DNA from 4 places in the Solibacillus ferritrahens genome. Region 3 is predicted to be linked to each of the others. Evidence: riboswitches for the same ligand, from Rfam matches in the RefSeq annotation. Region 3 holds a riboswitch; each other region holds the start of a gene.
What was found. Region 3 has a riboswitch for cobalamin ahead of metE (5-methyltetrahydropteroyltriglutamate--homocysteine S-methyltransferase). Riboswitches for the same ligand answer to the same signal wherever they lie in the genome.
Positions count from the first base shown of each region.

Region 1: it holds a riboswitch for cobalamin, as region 3 does, so the genes downstream of both, SNE38_RS10395 (hypothetical protein) here and metE (5-methyltetrahydropteroyltriglutamate--homocysteine S-methyltransferase) in region 3, are expected to answer to the same signal.
Region 2: it holds a riboswitch for cobalamin, as region 3 does, so the genes downstream of both, SNE38_RS04710 (glutaredoxin family protein) here and metE (5-methyltetrahydropteroyltriglutamate--homocysteine S-methyltransferase) in region 3, are expected to answer to the same signal.
Region 4: it holds a riboswitch for cobalamin, as region 3 does, so the genes downstream of both, SNE38_RS02355 (S-layer homology domain-containing protein) here and metE (5-methyltetrahydropteroyltriglutamate--homocysteine S-methyltransferase) in region 3, are expected to answer to the same signal.

Region 1 covers NZ_JAXCLE010000009.1:40,478-44,694, reverse strand. Annotated here, with positions in the region: gene cobS (adenosylcobinamide-GDP ribazoletransferase) at 1-124, opposite strand, end outside; gene SNE38_RS10405 (bifunctional adenosylcobinamide kinase/adenosylcobinamide-phosphate guanylyltransferase) at 128-670, opposite strand; gene SNE38_RS10400 (ABC transporter substrate-binding protein) at 736-1,689, opposite strand; gene SNE38_RS10395 (hypothetical protein) at 1,676-2,236, opposite strand; cobalamin riboswitch at 2,394-2,575, opposite strand; gene SNE38_RS10390 (Fur family transcriptional regulator) at 2,628-3,038, opposite strand; gene SNE38_RS10385 (metal ABC transporter permease) at 3,035-3,901, opposite strand; gene SNE38_RS10380 (metal ABC transporter ATP-binding protein) at 3,918-4,217, opposite strand, start outside.
Region 2 covers NZ_JAXCLE010000003.1:145,461-149,677, forward strand. Annotated here, with positions in the region: gene nrdE (class 1b ribonucleoside-diphosphate reductase subunit alpha) at 1-1,616, opposite strand, end outside; gene nrdI (class Ib ribonucleoside-diphosphate reductase assembly flavoprotein NrdI) at 1,619-1,981, opposite strand; gene SNE38_RS04710 (glutaredoxin family protein) at 1,978-2,202, opposite strand; cobalamin riboswitch at 2,349-2,534, opposite strand; gene SNE38_RS04715 (PadR family transcriptional regulator) at 3,929-4,217, shown strand, end outside.
Region 3 covers NZ_JAXCLE010000032.1:3,546-7,762, forward strand. Annotated here, with positions in the region: gene SNE38_RS18360 (hypothetical protein) at 1-546, opposite strand, end outside; gene SNE38_RS18365 (glutaredoxin family protein) at 574-813, opposite strand; gene SNE38_RS18370 (hypothetical protein) at 952-1,275, opposite strand; gene SNE38_RS18375 (hypothetical protein) at 1,567-1,713, shown strand; cobalamin riboswitch at 2,007-2,187, shown strand; gene metE (5-methyltetrahydropteroyltriglutamate--homocysteine S-methyltransferase) at 2,346-4,217, shown strand, end outside.
Region 4 covers NZ_JAXCLE010000002.1:47,052-51,268, reverse strand. Annotated here, with positions in the region: gene SNE38_RS02355 (S-layer homology domain-containing protein) at 1-1,627, opposite strand, end outside; cobalamin riboswitch at 1,798-1,993, opposite strand; gene SNE38_RS02350 (thermonuclease family protein) at 2,156-2,791, opposite strand; gene SNE38_RS02345 (phosphatidylglycerophosphatase A family protein) at 2,812-3,393, opposite strand; gene SNE38_RS02340 (alpha/beta hydrolase) at 3,513-4,217, shown strand, end outside.

The sequences.
Region 1 (4,217 bases), on a different contig from region 3:
GTAAGAAAGCGTACATCCATGTAACCGACTTGGCATTCATATCGAGCTGCCTCTTAATTGGTACTGCCGAGAAGAACTGCCATGCTAATAAAAATCCTGTAAAGCTGTTTTTCAACTTGCCCACTCCTTATTTCCATTGCTGTACAAGCTGATATTGTACTTCATATGCTTCATCGCTATGTTGGACAATCCACTGATGAAGTTCTCCCAAAAGTTTACGATATAAATTTACCTCATTATAACGAGAAGGCAATTCGTCTAACACTTCATTTGATACAACTACTATTGTAGCACCTTGCTGATGCCAAGCTAGCAATTGCTTTTGCAGCGATTCAATACAATTATTGATATATTCGCTATTTTTGCATTCTGCTTCATAGTTAAAAAGTACATTCGAAAGCCAGGTTGTCACACATTCAAAAAGCACGACTGCATCTTTTGAAAGTTGTTGTATCGTTAAAGGAATCTGTACTTGCATTTCCACCGTGTTCCAGGTAGCGTTTTGGTTTTGACGGTCCCACTGATGGCGGACAATCCGTTTTTTCATTTCATCATCAAATGATACTCCCGTAGCGACATAGTAAAGCAACTTATTTTCACCTAACCGCCTCGCATATTTTTCTGCAAAAGCACTTTTCCCGCTGCGTACACCACCTGTTATAAAAATCAATCGTATGCCTCCTTTCCAGTTCAAAAAGAACATGCCCAACTAAGGCATGTTCTTCTATTCTATAACTATTTAAACAATTCCGGATATACTGATTGTGCCATAATTTCTACTGCTTCACCAATACGTGGTCCAGGACGTGACATAATATCGCCATCCACTAAATAAACTGCCTTGTCTGTGACTGCTTGTATTTTATCCCACCCTGTACGTCCTAAAATTTCTTCGACCGCATTTTCCATATAAGTTGCAGGTGAAATAATAATTTCAGGATTGCGAGTAATAACATCCTCTTCTGTCACACTAATCCAGCTCGTCTGATCAGCATAAATATTTTCGATATTTGCATAATCCATTATTTCTTGCTGGAAAGTACTGTTGCCGGTTGTCCAAAGATCCGGAGCTGGGGACACTTCGTAATACACTTTTTTCTTCGTATCGATTGTTTCTGTTTTTTCTTGTACTGTCTTAATTTGTGCTTTAATATCGGCTACAACTTCTTCACCTTTTTCTTCGATACCCATTACTTCTGACAACTGAATAATATCTGAATAAACATCATCGAATGTCGTGGCAGAAGCAATAACAAATACTTTCAGACCCGCATCTTCCAGTTGAGCAATTTGTGCTTCCTCCCCAATTGTATATGCCACAACTACATCCGGATCCAATTCCAAAATTCGTTCTGCATTAATGACGGTAGACGTTGAAACACGTTCAATTTTTTGTGCTGCTTCCGGATATGTATCAAAGTCCGTTGCACCGATAATTTGTTCACCTACTCCTAGTTCAAACAAAATCTCTGTATTGCTTGGCTGTAGTGAAATAATCGTTTCCGGGACTTCATCAAATGTCACCTCAACACCACGGTCATCGACAACTGTATAAGGAGCGCCATCATTTTTGGTTGTAGCTTGCTCCTCATTTTTAACGTCCTTTTCTGTTTTTTCCTCATCTGATCCACATGCTGCTAGTAATAATGTTGCCGCTAATGCAACGACCCATTTGTTATTCAATTTCATTTGTTGTAACTCCTTTTTTCTTTTTCGTTGGATAAGATTTTGAGATAAATGGAATTTCTTCCTGCTGATGCTGTTGATTCATATAGACCGCCATGACAAAAAATACATTGGCAAGCAGCCCGAGAAAATCAAACAGAATTTCATCCACTTCTCTTTCTTCGCTTACTTTATGTAATGCCCTGTAAGACTTTTTCGCCTCGCTGCGACAAATATGCAGTCTTGCGGCACTTTCAATTCCCTGTGGCAGGACAAACTGCTGAATCGTTTCCCCGACTTCACTTACATAAAAATCGTATCGATCGCTTAACCATAGTAAATCTTCAGATGTAATAGCTAATTTACCGCGGACCGAACCATTGGCATGATAGGCTAGCGGCTGAATCTTTTTTAAATCTTCAAGCACAATCTGACCTAATGCATCATCGACTAATGTTGGAAATACTGCGCCGATTCGCGTTGTTAAAGAATCCGTCCGAATCTCATAGTCAACACAGCTTGATTTTTCCCGCATAAACGGATAGCAGGAATAACGAATATCTTTTTTCATATAGTTCTCCTCACTTCAAGTAGTGCCTCCTCGCAATTATTGAGTGAACGAAAAAAAGCCACCCAAGAAAATGGATGGCTTCAAAAATCAATAAAAGGGTGCAAAACGCTCATTCGATCAGTGATTGCCGTACATTCTCTTTAATTCCGAAGAGGGATGTTACGATAAGAAAAAGATTGGTCTCCTGGCTCTGCGTTTCACTTTACTCACAAGTACCTTCCCGCTATATTAGCAGTGGTATTACACTTATTTTCATCAACGCTTACAGTTACGGATATAGCTTCGGATTTACACCGAATTCCCATTTATGCATCATGCATCTTTTTCCTGCAAATTTATTCAATTTGTCTTTATCACTTTAGCATATAAAAAATTTTATGCAAACTACATTTTATAAACATTCAGGACATTTGCCGTAAATCTCAAATTTATGTGCTTCTACAGCATACCCCGGCAACTTTTCACCAAGCATTTCCATTGGGCAGACGGATAGCTCTTTTACTTTACCACAATCACGGCAAATAAAATGATGGTGATGGTGGTCTGACTCGCAGTGCATGCGGAAATTACGCTCACCGTTTAATTCCGTTTCTTCCAAAATATCAAGCTCGACAAAAGTCGCTAAGTTGCGATAGATCGTATCGAAGCTCATCCCAGGGAAATCCTTTTTCAATACTGACAGCAAATCACGGGCAGTCAAATATTTATCAGTAGCTGCAAACATATCCAAAATCAATTCTCGTTTATCGGTCTTTTTATAGCCGTTTTCCTTTAATATTTCCCACGCGCGAGTTGCATTCATAGTACTTCTTCCCCTTTCGATTTAATCGATACTTTTAGCACAATTTTTTTGATAAATATAACTAGCAATAAAATAATGATCGATGTGACAACAATTGTTCCACCAGGTGCTAAGTTTAAGTAAAATGCAGAAATCAATCCAATAATTACTGCCAGCTCTCCAAATACAATTGCTAAAATAATGGCTTCTTTAAATCCACGCGCCAACCGCATCGCAGCGGCTACCGGTAATGTCATCAAGCTTGATACAAGTAAAATCCCTACGATTCGCATACTTGCGGCAATGACTAATGCAACCACTACCATAAACAGCAGATGAATCCACTTTGCAGGTAAGCCACTCGCTTTAGCGTATTCTTCATCAAACGATAAAACAAAGAGTTCTTTAAAAAACAGAACTAAAAATAATACGACAACGACCGCAATCGCCATCACAACATACAAATCCTGCCGCGATACAGCGGAAACTGAGCCGAATAAATAGCTCATCAGATCGGTATTAAAGCCACTTGCCAACGAAATAAATATCGCGCTAATTCCGATACCACCTGACATAATAATCGGAATCGCAAGTTCTTCATAATGTTTATACAGTCGACGTAAACGCTCAATTAAAATCGAGCCACTTACAGATGCCACAATACCTAGATAAATAGGGTTTAGCAATGCCAGTCCTGCGAATGACTGACTTAAGTAAAGACTTCCAGCGATACCGGCAAGTGTTACATGCGATAAAGCATCTGCTATTAACGACAATCGACGAACAACGATAAACACCCCTAGAAGCGGTGCAATCACGCCAATAATCAATCCCGAGAAAAAGGCATTTTGTAAAAATTCATAGTTTAATATTGCTTCTATCATAACGGCGGTCTACTCCTTAATGAATCTTTCGAACAGAGTGACCGTTCCAGCTAGCGATCTGTTCTTCCGAAATCGTATCAAAATCATTTTTATATCCGTGGAAATGGATCGATTGATTTAGGCATGCTACATGACTGACACGATCCGAAACCGTATCAACATCATGCGTAACTAAAATCATCGTCATATTGTGATGCTTATTCAAGTGTGCAAGCATATCATAGAATGCCTGCACATTTTCGCGGTCAATTCCTACTGTAGGTTCGTCTAAAATAAGGAGCTTAGGGTCTGACACTAAAGCACGTGCGATAAATAC
Region 2 (4,217 bases), on a different contig from region 3:
CCAGGTGTAAGTTCTATTTCTTCTTTGTTTATATACTTTTCAAAATAAACCCCGCTCGCATAATCGCTTTCCTCAAATCGGTAAAATGTTTCGTTCTTTTCCTTCGCAATTTCCATTGATGCTTTTAACGAGTAATAGTTCAATGCTTCCATAAACGCATCGATAAATTCGATGGACTCTTTGGAACCATAACGGATTCCGCTTTGTACGAGGTGTCCATGCAAGTTCATAACACCTAATCCAACAGAGTGCATTACTTTGTTCGCTTTAGATACAGAAGGAACGTTGACGATATCTGTCATAGTTGAAACATTCGTCAAAAGACGCATTGCTGTATCGACAAGCTGACCGAAATCCTGAACTTTCGTTGCTTCATGAATGTCAATTGAACCTAGGTTACAAGAAACATCGAGGCCATATTCATTCGGCTCATTTTGATCGGTAACAACACTTGTTTGTTGGTACTGAAGTATTTCGGTGCATAGATTGGACATCTTCACACGACCGATTTCCTTTAATGGATGAGCGTTATTAACATTATCATCAAATATTTCGAACGGATAACCCGATTCAAATTGAGCTTTTTTGATTTCCGTATATAATTTACGTGCATTTAATCGTTTCAGTTTACGGATGTTCGGATTATCCAATAGCTCGTAGTACATTTCCGTAATCGAAATTTCCGACATGCGTTTTCCGTATTCTTTATAAATGTCATAAGAACTAAACAAGACGATATCTTTATCGCGGCGCATCAGTTCAAAGAAAATATCCGGAAGAATAATCCCTGTTGAGAGTGTGGCAAGACGGATTTTATCGTCTGCATTTGGTTTTTTGGAAGAGATGAACGCCTCAATATCTCCGTGGAAAACATTTAAGTAGACGACTCCAGAACCATTTCGTTGCCCAAGCTGATTCGAATAACTAAAGGAGTTTTCCAGCAGTTTCGCAACTGGCATTACCCCGCTCGCACGGTTTAATATCCCTTTAATCGGATCACCTAAAGGACGCAGATCGGTTAAGTTTACTCCGACACCGCCTCCTAATCGGGAAAGCTCCAGGCAATAGCCGATGTTTTCGGCAATCGAATTCATCGTGTCGTCCATCGTCAGTTTAAAGCATGAGACAAGCTCACCGCGTGCTTTTTTCCCGCTGTTTAAAGCAGTAGGTGTTGCCGGCTGATAGGCAGTCATGACCGCTTTAATGGCCTTTTCTGCCAATGCTTCATCACCCTGTGCTAAATAAAGGGCAATAATAACGATTCGGTCTTCATATTTTTCAAGAATTTCTTTTCCGTCTCTGCTTTTCATTGCATAGCTATCGTAAAATTTCGAAGCACTCATAAACGAGGGGAAACGGAATTTATACGCATACGCTTTTTTGTACATCCGTTTAATAAAATCCATTGAGTACATTTCAAGAAATTCTTTTTCATAATAGCCTTCATCAACTAAATAGCGTACTTTTTCCTCAATATCGATAAAGTAGCGTAAACGGACATTCACGTCTTCTAGGAAATAGCGGCGTGTTGCTTCTTTATCTTTTGCTAAATCCAGTTCACCCGTAGCACGGTAACGATTTAATATGTCATTGTTTAATTTTAAATATTGTTTCATCATTAAACCTCTTTCCAAATGGAATAATAGTAATTTTTAATGGTTTCGTAATTGAATGGGGTCCCACGTAATTCTAGTTTCTCGATTAACGGAATGCCGTATTTTGTTGCTAAAAGATCACCTGCTCGGCCGAAAAAAGCATGACCGAAATTACGGTTCCCGCTTACGATAATTCCTTTGCATTGATTGTAGTTCGCAGTCATGAACTGATCGACGATAGGGGGGACAGAGCCTAATCCATCCGTATATGTAAATAGCAGATACGGCGCATCGATTTTATCCACATCGGCTAAATCCTTTGCAGGCAAGCCAAGTTTTTGCACGATGTATCGTACATTGCCAGTTCGTGAAGCATAAATAATCATGCAGTTATTTCAGAAATTCGGTTAATAATGGAAGTTGGCTCTGCGATAAATTCTCCGTTGATTTCGAATAAAGGGACAGATAGAAAGCCTGCATCGAGTACTTTTTGCTTTGCCGTTTCGTCCTGGTCAATATTAATAATCTCGACTTGTAAGTTCGCAGCATCAAGTTCGGATTTTACCCATAGGCATTTTGGACAGATTGTTTTCGTATAAAGTTTCATTAATAGAATCCCTCGCTATAAAGATATTTATTGTGCTGTACGTTCTAAAGAAAATATAAAAAGGCTATCCCGGGAAAAAAAGGATAGCCTGAAATGGAAACGTAAATGGAAAAATTGCGCCTCCATTTCCTATTCCCCGAAGAAATGTACGTAGTTTTAACACGGCAGGTCTCCTGGCTTTGCGTCATCCATCAGACGTACCTTCCCATGCACGTGGCACAGTGGCAATTTTAGTCTTCAGTCAGCATTTACAGTTGCGGGGACAGCGTTGGTTTTGCACCAAACTTCCCTTTTAAACTACATTTAGTAGTACCGTGATAAAAAAACACAATATATGGTTGTGAATTGAGTATAAGCCGTTCCAAAGTAAAAGTAAAGGAAAGAAATATAACTTGATCAGCTATTGTACTTTTTAAAGAGAAAGTTGACAGAACTAATACCTATACAAATCAAAAAGGAACTAAAAAACACATTGCCCAAAACTTCGAATGAACAATGTGTCATATTAATGCTTTAATTCTCTTTTCCACATGACGTAATTATAGGTTGCTTGAATAGCAAATAAAATGGTGATGAAAAATGTTATGAAAATAAACAACCTAGAAAATCCTAGCATTAAATAAATGACTCCGATTGAAAGTATACATATTGGAATCGAATAGACAGTACGCCAAAATTTTCGGCGGTATGAAAGGGCATAATAATTGAACTTAAAACCTTTATCAACTTTCGGTTTTTTTCTGTAATAAAGATATAAGCCAATCGAAATAATAAAAGAAGTAACAATAGGGATGGCGAGGATGAATAAATTTAAGTTTTGGAAATTCACTGTAGTCCTCCTTCTAAAATCCTTATGTTGGTTCATCACCATAAGTTGGGGATGACATTATTGAAAAAATAAGATTCGCTACGGGAAAACGCGTTGAAGCGTCTGTTGTACTACATTCCGGGGCAGGCATTTCGGGCGGTGTGGCTACAAAGCCTTTGTAGATTGAATTGTTAATGAAATAAATAGCGGAAGGAATTTCCGTTATTTCGAAAATGACATAAAAAATAGTCAAAATAAGGGGAGAAATTTCCGTTATTGACCTAAAAAACATGAAATTTCAGGATTTTATTTGAAATAACGGTAAAACGTTCCCTTATTTACCCCAAAATGAGCTGCATCCTTCAAATAACGGTAAAATCTTCCCTTATTTTAGGCGGGCACTGAAAAATTTAAAATAAGGCACTTTCTATCTACTAAGGCGTTTTGTCCACTCGAAGTTGGACGGACGCTTCAAAATCAAAATTTTCGGATTGGTGGGCCTCGTAAACGGCAATAAAGGCAGTGATAAAGACACGTCAAGCGGCTTTAGCGCTGTCTTGCCGTAGCCCATCAATTATTCAAGTGAAATTTTATTAGAAAATCAACCTCATGTTATGGTGATGAACCTTTATGTTTTGTAATTTCCATTATATAGTAGATGGGGCGGAATTTCATTAATTGGGGATAAATTCTATACCTTTACTTACCTTCTGATATATCTTAGGAAGGTTTTTTTATATTTGCGCTGTGGGCAGTTGTCAGTTACTTGGATATGCTACCACCATTAAAACAAGATAAATATAAGTTTAAAAAAATTGAATGTTTTACAATATATGCTAATTATATCTTGACACTCGATATATACACATTTTAATATATGTAATATCGATATATCGACAGTCAATATATGGAGGGCCTATGATTCCTTTATCAGAACCAACGTATTTAATTTTATTAGCATTAATAAAAGAACCAACGCATGGCTATGGCATTATTAAAGCAATTTCAGAGGTAAGCGAAGGGCAGTATGAAATCGCACCGGGAACGCTTTATGGGGTATTAAAAAATATTGAAAAACAAAAGTTAATTGAAGTAGTTGGTGTTGATTTAGACAATCGAAAGAAAAAGATTTATGCCATTACAGATGCAGGAAAAGAAGCGCTAATCTATGAACAACGACGTTATGAAAAGCTATTATTATTTACAT
Region 3 (4,217 bases):
ATTGATTGGGGTTCCTCCACCAGCGTTATTATAAATGCCACACGATTTCCCGCAATGCTCGTAGCGTTGACCTTCAAAGTAACAACAAGAACCAGAACTGATACAGCTGGTTGGATCATACATTATTTCTGCTAAGAGTTCTTCGTGCTCCTCCGCTACTTCTGGAATCTTTACATAATCCTTATAGACATCATGCATTATCTCTACTGGTTGTTCTAAATTAAGTTCCCCATTTACATATTCCTTAGTGACAACTTTTGCACCGTTTTGCACCCAAACCTGCACCACTTCTGCTGTGTCTGTTTGACTTTCCGACTTCGCTTCATATTGTTTTAAGATTACCTGGGCCTTGTTACCAAAGCTCATTAGCTTATTGATTTCTATTACGGTACTTCCTTCATCTGAATGCGTAACCTTCACAATATCTGTATTTTCCGGCTCGCCCAGATTTAATTCGCTTAAAACGTCTGTAAACGCTGCTTTCGCAAAAACATCTTCATACTGTTCTTTTTCGTAACTCGGGATAAAACGTGAAAACTTATTCATTCCAGTCACCTCTATTAGTATTTTTTGTTAATTTTGGGAGTTGAAGCTCATGAGAGCAGTTTTTACTCTCTCATTGAAGCCTGCGTATGGCTTATTGTAAATCAAAGTAAACGGAACCCCTTGACCTTTCAGTTCCATCAACTCATCAAAATGCTTACGGTCAGAGACATCTTTCTCGGTATATTCAATATGGTTCCTTTTCAGAAAGTCCTTTAACTGGCCACTATACCCACAACGCGCTTGCGTATACACGGTTACGTCATTCATTTCTTCCCCCCCTTGTAATACAAAAGAGATGCATAACCCTGAATAATCAAACGAATAGTCAAATATTTTTACATCGCACGTATTCATTGAGAATACCGGCTCATCTATAAGATAAGCCGATATTATAATGGTTTTTTTCTAGTTACTCATAACCCCAGTACCGGTTACTCGGACATCATCCGTCGATTTCTCAAATCTTAGCCGATAAGCCGTACCAACCATATCTGTAAACTTTACCGTTTTCGTGCCGTTCCGTGGAAATGAAGCTGTTTTTACTGTAAACCACATACGCTGAGCTTGCGCCTGCAATTGAACAACGTATTCATCTGATCGACCACCTGAATTGTTAGCTTTCGAATTGAGCGTCAACGTAATTGTTTGGTCGTTACCCTTATCATTAAACGTCCGACTCTGCCCCACTAATGTCTCTTTAAAATCATAAGTAAGATTATAACTTGCCATATTCATTCTCCTTTTTTCTTATTATTGTGTTACTATTTAAGAAAGAGGGTCGAACAAGGCTTTTATCAAAATCCCAGCCAATTTATATGTATTTTAGTGGTAGAAACGGTGTGAGAGATGAGCAGCAAGCACTGTCAAAAAGTGAGGGACTATGAGGAATTAAAATTAATAATTAAAGAGTAAGTTGTGCAGAATGTTTAAAAAGAATTTATTATGCTATAAGTAGTCGACTGTCCATTAAAATGACAGTCGACTTGCTGAAATTATAATCAATTATTAGGATGGTGAATCATGAAAACTTCAAGAGGACGCGAACTATTAACAGACAGTCAACGAACAGAACTAATTCAAACCCTGAAAACGACTGGCTTTCAGGCAGGTTGGTCTTACACACATTTTAAAAGAATTTCCCATAGTGTTATCCAGTACATTGCCTAGCAAATCAATGTCCCAGCAGTAGCCATTCATTCTTATGGTCAAGGGGAGAATACATTATGGGATCACTTAAAAGAAATTACGAGTACATCCTCCATATGTTCATTTAAAAAGTTCAGCCATATTATTATTTGTTAATTTTATTAAGCGATATCATTAAAATTCTATTTCTCCCTTCAAATTTTGATAAAAAGCTGTAATAAGTCTCTCTTTTTGCGTTTTTTACTGAAAATTCTATATTTTTTATAACCGAGGTATACATTTATGATTCCTTTTATGCTATAGTTTGTACAATTACATAACGTGTAAGAAAAGGTACGCACATTGTTGTGCGTTTAAAAGGGAAGTTGGTGCGAATCCAACACTGTCCCGCAACTGTATTACGGAGCAACTCTTAAAAAGCCACTGTTAAATAACGGGAAGGTAAGAGACGCGTTGATGTTAAGTCAGGAGACCTGCCTTTTTCTAGTACACACCCGATACCTACGTGGAAATAGGTGGTGTTCTGTGCGAATAAAGCGTCAATTATAGACGTTTATTTTACTATGCATAGATAAGTCCTAAGCTGTTTCCAAGTCACATTGGAAACAGCTTTTTTATTTGGGATATGTAAATACATTGAGGAGGCTTATCAAATGAATATTGTTAGTAATGTTATCGGTTACCCTTATATTGGAGCTAACCGAGAATGGAAACAGACTTTAGAAAAATTTTGGAAAAAAGAGATAGAAGAAGATGTATTTGAAGAACAGCTAAAAATTATTCGCCTGAATCGCTTAAAACGTCAACAGGATTTAGGACTACAGTTAATTACTATCGGGGACTATACAAAATACGATCGTGTGTTGGATTTGGCGGTAATGTTTAACCTCATTCCTGAACGCTATAATATACTACAAAATGCCTCACCGTTAACTAAATACTATGCAATGGCACGTGGTACAGACGAAGTAATCGCAAGTGAAATGACGAAATGGTTTAATACAAACTACCATTACATTGTTCCGGAATATGAAAACCAGGAATTATTCTTAACAAATAACTACATCCTACAACAGTTTGAAGAAGCTAAGAATGAACTAGGCATCATTGGAAAACCAACACTTATCGGTCCCTATACTTTCGTTGATTTAGCAAAAGGTTATGACGAAAAAACCCGTGCAGCCTTCTTTTTAAAATTAATTCCGCTATACGCGGAAGTAATCCAACAACTTGTAGATGCTGGTGCTGATTGGATTCAAATCGAAGAACCTTCTTTCACAAAAAATCTTGAGGAAGAAGAGATTTTATTAATCGAAGAAGTGTATAAGCAGTTAACGGAAGCTGTACCTCAGGCAAATATATTGATACAGACTTATTTTGAGGCATTAACTTCATTTGAGCGCTTATGTAATTTACCTGTCGCAGGTATTGGCTTAGATTTCGTACACGGTAAGAAAGAAAATATGAAATCGCTTTTACAATATGGTTTCCCTAAGGATAAAACGTTAAGTATCGGAATAATTAACGGTCGGGATATATGGTCCGTTAACTTAGCAGAAGCTGTTTCTACAATAAGTACAGTTAAGCAACTAAGTGGTGTTAATGATTTATGGATTAGTTCTTCCTGCAGTCTACAGCACGTCCCTGTTACAAAAAAATCAGAACAAAATCTTCCGCATGAATTATACGATGCGCTTGCTTTTGCAGACGAAAAAATACGTGAAATTGCACATATAACAAATTACATTCAGCATGGAACGTGGAGTAAAGAAGGTATCGTCGCAGATAGCATTAAAGTGATTGAATCTTTGGCAACACACGCTATACGAAAAAATGAGCAAGTTAAAGCTTTAGTTGAAGGAATTAAGGATTCCGATTTCTCACGTTCTGTCCCATTTAAAGAACGCCAAGTACTGCAAAAGAAATCGTTAAAGCTTCCTGATTTCCCTACGACAACAATTGGGAGCTTTCCTCAATCTCAACTAGTAAAGAAAACACGTTCGGCATGGCGCAAGAAGGAAATTACAGACGAACAATACGATGCGTTTGTAAAGGAAGAAACGGCTCGTTGGATTCAAATTCAAGAAGAAATTGGGTTAGACGTATTAGTACATGGAGAATTTGAACGAACAGATATGGTGGAATATTTCGGAGAGCATTTGACTGGATTTGCCTTTACGAAAAATGCTTGGGTTGTTTCATACGGTTCCCGTTGCGTTAAACCACCAATCATATACGGTGATGTCGAATGGACACATCCAATGACCATTAAAGAGGTAGTGGAAGCGCAAAAACTTACTTCAAGATATGTAAAAGGCATGCTTACTGGACCTATCACTATTTTAAATTGGTCATTCGTTCGCGAGGACATTTCAAGAAAAGAAGTGGCATTCCAGCTAGGTTTAGCGATTCAGCAGGAAGTAAAGGCACTTGAAGATGCAGGCATAAAAATTATCCAAATTGATGAACCTGCACTTCGGGAAGGGCTTCCTTTACGCAAAGAAAATTGGGATGAATATTTACAA
Region 4 (4,217 bases), on a different contig from region 3:
TTTTTAGAGCTGTGTATTCCTTGTGTGTTGAAATAGGTTCAAAAGAGTAAAAGTATGTTTTTCCTGTGAGACCTAATACAGGTATGTGACCACTTGACAGTTCATCACCAAACTTTAATGACGTGTCGTCGTAGCTATCCAGGCCTACTTTAATGGTATAGTCATTTCCGACTTTCCAGTTTGTGTTGGTTGCCTTAAAATTAAGCTGACGGAACTGATATTCCTGCTTTGGTTCAGTTGTAACAGTTAGTTTACCACCACCAACACTTTTCTCGCTGCTGTCAAAACCTTCATAACGGTAATCACCGGCTTGTAAATTTGCTGTATATACTTTATACGTACCTACAACACCAGTTCCGATATTTACTTCCTGATTGTTAGCATCAAAAAGCTTGAATGTAACGGTCTTTGGTGCAATAGTGAATTTCACTTCATTTACTGTAGGTACAGCATTTTTTAATCCTTCTTTTTTTACTGCATTAAATGAATCTGTTGCTTGATTTAGTGCCAAAACTTTAGCATCGATAGTATCTTGAATTACTGCTTGATCTGCAATAAGCTGTTGTGCAGAAACAATGATATTTGTATAAGCGTCAAACTCGGCTTGAGTAACCCAATACTCTATAGGTTCCACATCTTTGCCATTAGAGCTTATTTTTACTGAATCTTTATTTACTTCAGCAGTATTAACTGCTGTTTGTAATACAGTTTTATCAGTTATTATTACATCTACTTGCCCCTCAAGAGCAGCTTCTAATTGTTTTAAAGCGTCATCAATATTTGTTTGACTGCTTTCCATATCTTTTAACTGTTCATAAGCAGCGTCGTAGGCAGATTTTACACTTTGATTAGCTAAAATTACTCCTTTATCCGGATTACTATTAATTTCGGCAACCTTTGCTGTAAGCCTGTCTTTGTTAGCGACTTCGATATAGGGTAATTCAAAACTAAAACCAAGGTCACCACCGTAACCGTATACTGTAAACTGTAACCGAATTACACTTCCGTCTGTAACTTCATATTCACTCATACCTACATCCGGCAATTTATGATTGGCAGTATACATCCAGCCTGACATATCGGTATAGTCAAACTGTCCAAGCCAGTCGCTGTTAGTTCTCGCTCCTATTGTAGAACCGCTTTTCAAAATTTCCTTCTGAATATATGTCGGAATATTAACAGTGCTTTCTGCATCTTTAATATTCGCAAGGTATGAGATATTTTCTTCATCCATACCATTATTATAGTTACCACTTCCAAGTACTCTGGCAACTACTTGTCCTGCCATTTCCCCTTCATAAAAAGGAACTTGGATGGGGTCAATTGCATATCCTTGTCCAAGTGTAAATTTTTCTACTGATACCGTCACATAGCCTGAAGGGAGAACTTCAGATAAGTTTGAGGAATTGATTTGCGCACTGTCACTCGTTGTCGGTAATGAAGGTGCATTCTTTGACGTCTCATCATTAGGGTGAAGACTCTGTTCATCATGGTTGTATGTACTAGAAGTGGCATTTGATTCTTCTGCTTCAAATCCTTGCCCTTTCACGATTGCAGCGGGTGATAATAGCGAAAATGACAATATGAATATAATCGCAATACTTAACCACTTTTTATAAATTTTCACTTACAAAAACCTCCTATTTTGTTATAGTGAATGTTTTTGCTCTTAACTCTCTACAACAAAAAAACGGTGCTTCTCCATTTAGAGAAACACCGGTAAACAACAGAAAAAAAGGGTATAAAATATACCTGCCCGTCTATTTGCCGTAAGTTCTCCTAGCTTCCGAAGAGAGTTAATACGATAAAATAAAGGTAGGTCTCCTGGCTCATGTATCCCATTCAGAACCTTCCCATCTACTAGAAGCATTTTTCTTCATTCGACAGTGGTATACTCTGTGGTCGTCTACATTTACAGTTGCGGAAACAGCTTCGGTTTTTCACCGAATTCCCTTTTAAGCTCAAATTGAGCACCTTTATTCTGCAATCCTTATTCACATAACAATGAGTGTACCATATCACTTCCAAATCTTCAAAATATTTCGAGAGAACAAATATATTTTTCAAAAATTGTTTCCACTGTAAATAAAAAAAAACTTATGCAAATCGAACCTTCTCGATTTGCATATAGTCAATTTTTTTAAGAGAAATCTATTTACTTACTCACTTCTTCTGGATGAAATCCGTCATGCTGTAAGTAATTGTCGTGGGCCCAAATATTGAGTTTTTTCTGTTCAGCCTGTTGTTGAATTTCCAGCAGCTCTTTTTCCAATGTATCGTTCGGTTTATTTACATAACGCACTGCAGCAAGGCCTTCACTTAATAAAACTTCATGCAAGCTGATATTATCAACAAATGCGTATGCTAACAGCCGGTCATAATTATCCGTTTCTGGACCTTTGTCGAACAATAGCTGAACTGAATCCGCCTTTTCCAATAACGCGGTAGTACGTGCCTTCGCTTCTTCAGCATATGGCATCGGTTCGCCTTTATTATAGTTCATTTCAGGTGTATCGATCATAAGTAAGCGCACTCGCTCTGTTTTACCATCAATTTCAACATTGAATGTATCTCCGTCATTAGCATTTAAAAACTTCACATCAACCAGTTGTTTCCCTGTTTTGTCCATTACCATTTCAGGTGTAATGTTATATGCACTATTTTGCTCTGTAATTGCCGGTGAATCTGTCTGCTCTGTCTCTTGCTTCGGTTCGCTGAATACTAAATATAACCCTACTGCTAAAATGATTGTTCCACTCGTAATGAGCGTTTTAATATCTTTTAATTCCATTGTTATCGTTTAAACCCTTTCTATATCTCCGTGTTCAACTTTGGTGCAGGTCCTAATTCAACCGGGGGAATATCTGCAAATGTCCCGCCTTCTTCTTCTAAATCGCGCATACGGTGTGCCAGGCGTGATGCTGCACAAGCCGCAATACTTCCAACTAAATCATCCAAAAATGTATTAACTGATTCCCCAGCCTTTGTATCAAGCTTCTCAATAATACCGATCTTTTGCTTATCTAAATGACCGAATGTTGTCACCGCAATGCTTCCATAAGTAAATACAGAACCTAATGCCAGTGTTTCATCCACCCCAAACAACCCTTCATCTGATTCAATTATAGCTTGAAGCGGCGCAGATAATAACCTTTTTTCGGCTAGTTCATCAAGTTCTATTCCGACTAAGACCGCATGCTGTACTTCACGTTTAGTTAGCACACGTTCAACCGACTGAATACAATGTTCAATCGTTAAACCTTCATTATATGGGGATTGCATCGTATAAACGATTTCAGCAATATCTTCAATAGTTACATGGCGGCGTTCTAGAGCGTCATGTGTAGCTTTCGTCACTTCATCTGAATGTACACGAATTCTTTTATTATGCATAAATATATCCTCACCTTTATTTATATTAAGCGCCCATTCACTTGTCTACCCTCTATATTACACCTTTATTTTTCTTTATGATACAATTTTGAATACATCAATAGACAGGGGTGACAACTTTGGAAAAAGGCACAGTAAAAGACGTTGCTTTTTTTAGCAAGGCATTAAACGAGGAGTTGGAGCTGTTAATTTATATTCCAGCAAACTATTCTCCACTGTACGAATATAACATCTTAATCGCTTCCGATGGTAAAGATTACTTCCAGCTTGGTGGCATACCACGTTTAGCGGACGAACTAATAGATGGCTATATTATCGAAAATACAATTATCGTCGGTGTCCCATACAAAAATTATGTGGATCGTAAGCGAAAATATACTCCAACAGGCGACCAATTTGAAGCATATATGCGATTTTTGGCGCATGAGCTTGTGCCTTACTTAGACGAAGAGTACTCAACGGCACAAATAGGTGGCGGGCGCGCTTTAATCGGAGATTCCATGGCTGCAACGATTTCATTAATGACTGCTATCCATTATCCAAATATTTTCGGTAAAGCTGCTTTGCAATCGCCTTATGTAGATGAATATGTATTACAAGCTGTTCGCAGTGCAAACAACATCAATTTTCTTTCGGTGTACCATATTATCGGACTACAAGAAGATAAAGTGACTTTAAAAGATAATACCGTCAAAGATTTTCTGACACCAAACCGTGAACTTCACCAATTGTTGATAAACCATGGGATTGAGACCTTTTATGATGAATTCGATGGCAATCATACATGGACATATTGGAAGCCCGATTTAAAACGCGCATTAATT